DNA from 2 places in the Bacillus sp. GbtcB14 genome. Region 1 is predicted to be linked to the other one. Evidence: riboswitches for the same ligand, from Rfam matches in the RefSeq annotation. Region 1 holds a riboswitch; the other holds the start of a gene.

Region 1 (3,217 bases):
ACCCAGATCATAATGAATGACTCCCCCTAATTAAAACTTTTCCGGATTTAATAATGCATACACTAAGTACACCGTAATTGCTGCAACAATAACCGATAAGGCAATCGTCATGATTGCTTCCCTTCTTTCACAACTTTATCTGACCAACTTGCAAGACTTGCCATCGATGCGACTAACACAACAAAAATCCCGATCATTACAACATCTAACATAGATATCCCTCTCTCTTGTAAAAATTTACCATTAAACAATCAAAAAAAGAACACTAAGCTCTACTTAGTGTTCGAAATGAACAACACAAAGTAAACCTCCTCTCTAAACGCTTACGAGGTTAGCTGTCGGATTCGGGCCTAAAGAGTAGCCCTACTTTCAAAACTGAAAGATTCACCCCAAGTGACGATGCACAAAATTGGTTCCCCCGCTCCATTTCTGGAACTCAGCGATTTTAGGTTTTTTTGGAAATTTTATGAATGATTTATGAGAGTAAATATACTCCTCTATATTTAACTTGTAAAGAGGCAAATTACTGAAAATAAGAAAATATCCATCTATTTAAACGCTTACATTGAGTGTTATTAATATTCTTTCATCTGTTTTCTCGCCTTTTCTTTCTTTTTCACAGAAATAACCTTTTAAATACGAAATCAAAAGAGCGAATGACATGAAGTGCATGGCTTGTTGCACTCAGCATTCGCTCTGTTTTCATTCACTATTTATTCCCCTCGTAAAAAAGCGCGTAAATTTCTCCCGCGAATATAAACTTGTGCTAATTCTACATGTAACTGTTCATATTCGTTAATATCCGTCTCTAAATATAAATTGTCCTTTGATGGTAATATAATATATGGCCTTGGAAACAGAGGATCAATCTGGATCAATTCTTGAACTCGCTCTACTGATACCGCCCAACGATTCGCTATATCTCCTAGTAGCAACACTTTCATCTTCCTCTCCCTCGCCCTATTCAAAAAATAAAAAAGAAATATTATCACAATTCGTAAACACGACAAATTTAGCTCCAATTGTTTCATAGAGCCTCGCTGGATATCGTTTATTCCTTGTAACAACAGTAATAGGTGCTTGAACAGAATAGCGAATGTGTTCTGTGAAGAAACTAACGATTGGAAGTTCATCTCCTAATAAAATCACCTTCTTAATACACTCACAAATACTAGTAAAATCTTGCTCCTTACTACAACTATACGTCCAATCAAATCCACAATCCCTAACTTCAGCCGCTATCTCTTCATTTGCTGTAAAAATAATTAACTCATGTTGAAATGCAACTAAATCTCTTAAACTGTTTACCTTACTTTCTCCTCCAACACAAATAAGTGTTAGTTCCATGTACCTCATCCTCCTTAGCATAAAAGAACTCAAACATAGATTGATATTCCCCTATACTAATCAGACCGATGAAGTGATGTATCCATCATGGCACCGTCCTCTCTCAAGACGCTTACGAAGTTAGCTGTCGGATTCGGACTTTGAGAGTAGCCCTACTTTCAAAATTGAAAGATTCACCCCGAGTGACGACGCACAAATTGGTTCCTCCGCTCCATATATTTGGACTCAGCGTATTACAAAAAATGTATTCTGGCTGATATATTACTCTTGTATTTGGAAAAAGTAAACAATAAATATTTACATTCAATAGGAATTTTCATTAATCATATTGTAATAATACTAGATAAAGAAATGATTAAAAATTAAAGGTGAAATGAGGATGGTATATGACCGAGGATAAAAAGAAAAATTTTATTCAAATAATAACTATTCTAGGAAATTCGTCACTAATAATTCTAGCGATATTGGTTACTATTCCTAGTTATACTGAATTCCGCACCACATTAGAAATCATTTTTTTACTTTCTTGTTTGTTATTAATTTATAGTAAATACTTAAGTAATAATAAGAAAGCTATGATTCCATACATTATATTTTTAATATTAATATCATCACACCTTGTATATACTTTACTCATCTAAGAAGGCACATTTAAACAAGCTAAACCAATCAAATAATCCCTATTAATATTTATAACCAGTGAGGGTATATCCCCACTGGTTAAATTTTCACTTATGCTTGTACTTCATTCAATTTATAAGCAAAATGATTCGTTGGTCCATGACCACTTCCAATATTCAACGGCTCTTCAATCGCTATACTAATAAATCGTTTTGCCTCTTGAACTGCCTCTTCAATTGAATACCCTTTAGCAAGTCCTGCTGTAACTGCAGACGCGAATGTACATCCGCTTCCGTGCGTTTGCTTCGAAGGAATTCGTTCACATCTAAATTCAATAAACGCTTCTCCATCAAAGAGTAAATCAATTACTTCATTACCTTGATATTCTGCATGTCCGCCCTTCATAAGCACATATTTAGCACCTAATTCGTGCAATACTTTCGCAGCTTCTTTACTATCTTCTATATTTTGAATCTCCATCCCAGTTAACACTTCTGCTTCCGGAACATTCGGTGTTACAACAGTTGCTACTGGTAATAAATATTCTTTTAATGCTTGTACTGCTTCTTGTTGTAATAGTGATGCACCGCCCTTAGCAATCATAACAGGGTCTAGTACAATATTATTCCAGCCAAATTTATTAATATGTTCTGCTACAATTTGAATAATTTCACTGCTAAATAACATTCCTAATTTCACAGCATCTGGTGTTAAATCCGTACCAATTGAATTCAGCTGTTCCGTAATACCTTCTAACGGAACTGGATATACCCCTTGAACGCCAAGCGTATTTTGAGCAGTAATTGCCGTAATAGCCGTCATCCCATACACACCAAGCTCTTGGAATGTTTTTAAATCTGCTTGAATACCAGCACCGCCACCACTATCAGATCCTGCAATTGTTAAAGCTTTATTTACTTTCATCCCACTCATCCTTTTCTACCCAAAATAGCGATGATAAATTGTTTTTGCTTCGCTTATATCTTTCGTTCCATGTACGAGTACACGACCATCTTTAAAAGCAACTAATCTCTTTTCTCCCACAGAAAATGATAATAAATATGGATTTACATTTAAATCATTCACACGATCATTCAGCAGCTCTTTGTATCGTTCAAAATCCATTTCCTCTTTATGAGGTGGTCTAATTTGAACTGTATTTCTCCCGCATAAAACTGCTGTTTTCGATGTATTTTCTTTATTTAAATACGGGTATATCGCATTTTCTCCGCACGAAGGACAATTGTGT
Region 2 (3,217 bases), on a different contig from region 1:
GTCCTTATTTCAAAATATAATCCACTTCACTTTCCCGATGAAAATATCCATATGTAACAACAAAAAACACTACTTACTTACAATCGATAAAATTATACTAATATATCTTTTGAACCCGTATGCAATTATGCATAGTATATACATAAAAGGGATAGCTTCAATTTCTTGAAGCTATCCCTAAAAATCTTCTTATTTTTTCAAATGATATGGAACTGTCGTAATAACAACATTTCTTTTATAGAGTAAATACGCACGTATGAGTAAACTAGATTGATTATGAAGAATGTTATGCCAACCTTTTTTCGGTATGAACTGTGGTATAACGACCGTAACTCGGTAATTTGATTCACTCGCTTTATATTGCACTGTATCAATAAACTTTGTTAGCGGTTGAATAATACTTCTATAATGAGAATGTAAGGTAACAAGTCTTACTTCAGGTTGCCACTTCTTCCACTTCTCTTCAAATTTCTTTTCTTCTTCTCTGTCAAAAGCAACATATACAGCGATAACTTGATCTGCAGAAAGAGCCTTCGCATAGTTCAATGAATTTTCCACCACATGAGTCATACCCGCTACAGGAACGACAATTACATTTCCCTCAATTGGAACAAGTGGTTCACAAGTTTTTAAACTTAATTGATCACCCACTGCATCGTAATGCTTCTTAATTCTATGGAACAAGAAGATGATGGCAGGTAAGAAAATAAGGATCGACCAAACTTGTGCAAACTTAGTTAAAAAGAACATGCTCATTACGATAAAACTAATAACTGCACCAATTAAATTGACCGTTAATCTCAAAGCCCATCCTTCAGGTTTTTCACGAAGCCATTTTAATACCATACCACTTTGAGAAAGTGTAAATGGAATAAATACACCTACTGCATATAACGGGATTAAATGTTCTGTTTGTCCTTGGAAAGCTACAATTAAAATAATCGAAGCGATTCCAAGTATAATAATACCGTTTGAGTAGCCTAGGCGGTCTCCTCTAATCGTAAACATTCTCGGAATAAACTTATCTTTCGCAAGGTTAACTGCTAATAGCGGAAATGCAGAATACCCTGTATTAGCAGCAAGAATTAATATTAAAGCTGTTGTACCTTGTATGAAATAGTACATGAAATTACGTCCAAATGTTTGTTCAGCAATTTGTGAAACAACTGTTACTTCTTTACTTGGATTAATTCCATAATAATAAGCTAAAAAGACAATTCCTGAAAATAAAACTGCAAGTAATGCCCCCATTGCAAGCAATGTTTTCGCTGCATTGTTAGGTGCAGGATCCTTAAAGTTCGGAATTGCGTTAGAAATCGCCTCAACACCTGTTAAGGCAGAGCTTCCTGAAGCAAATGCTCGTAACAGTAAAAACAAACTAATGCCTGCAACTGGCGTTCCAATCGGCGTGTGTAAGGCCTGCGACACGTGACCAGTTAAAATATTGTATATCCCTACCCCAATTAATATAAATAGTGCTAGAACAAATAAATAAACAGGATATGCTAAAACGGAAGCTGATTCCGTTACCCCTCTTAAATTTAATATCGTAATTAATATAACAAATACAACTGCAATAATTACACTATGTGCATGTAAGCTAGGAAAAGCAGACGTGAGCGCATCTGTACCTGCAGACACACTTACTGCAACAGTTAAAATATAATCGACTAATAAAGATCCTCCAGCTATTAACCCTGGATTCATCCCTAAATTTTCTTTTGATACAACATACGCTCCTCCGCCATGCGGGTAAGCGAAAATAATTTGGCGATAAGATAAAATAAGAGCAGTTAATAACACTAATACCCCAACAGCTATCGGAATGGAATACCAATAAGCTATTGCTCCAAGACCTGCTAATGCGATTAATATTTGCTCTGGTCCGTATGCGACCGATGACAATGCGTCAGAAGATAAAATGGCTAGCGCCTTCGTTTTATTAAGCTTTTGCTCTCCTAACTCAGTTGATTTTAACGGCCTTCCAATTAAAAATCTTTTGATTGATGAAACCACTGCTGTCCACTCTCCAATAATTTTGTACGAACTTTTCTGCTAGTTACAGCGGATAAACTATTTTTTCAGAAAACAAAAAATGTCTACAAGCCATAACGAAATAGACTTGTAGACATTATTTTTTTTGTCGCACAAGCTCCACCTTCCTTCTCAATATAACGCTTACGAGGTTAGCTGTCGGATTCGGGCCTATGAGTAGCCCTACCTTTTTAAGGATTCACCCCATTGGATTAAGTAATAATCCATAAGAACGGGTCCCCCGTACCATGCGGTTTCAGCGATTTAGAAAATTGAAACTGTGGATTATAATACTCCTTTATTTTCAAAATGTAAACAAAAATTTTGAAAAAGAAAAAATTTAAAATGATTGCGCATAATCCGCTGATAAATATACATAATGAATATTAAAAAATCGATAAAGGAGACCCATATGTCTAAAGAAAAGAAGCCTATTTTTTCCGATTCCTATTTAGATGCATTAGCAAATGAAATTAATCAATTATACGATAAACGTGAACAGGAAATAAATTTGACAGATAGAACGAAAAGAAATAAATAAGTTGTCATAAAAAAGAAAGCAATACACTTATATATTGCTTTCTTTTTTATTTTTTCATACATCCAATTCTATTGCTGATTTGTTAAAGGTCCTTTCTTCATACACCTTTAAATTTTGATATACCGCACCCAATAACGGCGCTTCTATAGAAAATTGTTCTGCTGCATCTAGTAAATATCCTTGTAAGTGCTTCCCTTCAATAGACGAACCTTTTTCCATATCCCGCTGCATCGATGACTTCATATCATACGAAATTTTATCAATTGTTTTCATATGTTCCTGGGCAATATCTTCCTTAACTGGTGCCCCTATATATTTCATAATTTGCACACATTCTTCAAATAAGTTTTGGATAAAATCACGTCCACCTTCACTTTCGCGAATCGGTCCTATTGGTGCACGCATTAATGTTGTCACACCTGACATTACAGTAATAAATAAATATTTATGCCACATATCTTGTGTAATATTTTCACTTAAAACAAAACTAGATTTCGTACCTGCAAATGCTTTAGCAATATGCTTTATTCTCTCTGAATCTTGAGGCTTCATTTCTCCAAACAGAAGTCTATTGGCAGCGCTAGTTTGTACAATTTCTCCTTGATCGTTTAACGTCGTCTCGATAAAGCATAAACCGCCAAT

The links. Region 1 has a riboswitch for cyclic di-AMP ahead of KVT31_RS09080 (hypothetical protein). Riboswitches for the same ligand answer to the same signal wherever they lie in the genome.
Region 2: linked by a shared signal. The riboswitch ahead of KVT31_RS07120 (APC family permease) and the one ahead of KVT31_RS09080 (hypothetical protein) in region 1 are both predicted to bind cyclic di-AMP.

Annotation. Positions count from the first base shown of each region.
Region 1 is NZ_JAGXJT010000003.1:12,965-16,181, reverse strand. It holds gene kdpA (potassium-transporting ATPase subunit KdpA) at 1-11, opposite strand, end outside; gene kdpF (K(+)-transporting ATPase subunit F) at 31-111, opposite strand; gene KVT31_RS09090 (SipW-dependent-type signal peptide-containing protein) at 108-212, opposite strand; cyclic di-AMP (ydaO/yuaA leader) riboswitch at 307-452, opposite strand; gene KVT31_RS09085 (hypothetical protein) at 714-944, opposite strand; gene KVT31_RS09080 (hypothetical protein) at 961-1,347, opposite strand; cyclic di-AMP (ydaO/yuaA leader) riboswitch at 1,441-1,588, opposite strand; gene thiD (bifunctional hydroxymethylpyrimidine kinase/phosphomethylpyrimidine kinase) at 2,080-2,901, opposite strand; gene thiF (thiazole biosynthesis adenylyltransferase ThiF) at 2,908-3,217, opposite strand, start outside.
Region 2 is NZ_JAGXJT010000002.1:424,297-427,513, forward strand. It holds gene KVT31_RS07120 (APC family permease) at 190-2,016, opposite strand; cyclic di-AMP (ydaO/yuaA leader) riboswitch at 2,161-2,306, opposite strand; gene KVT31_RS30580 (hypothetical protein) at 2,447-2,575, shown strand; gene panE (2-dehydropantoate 2-reductase) at 2,630-3,217, opposite strand, start outside.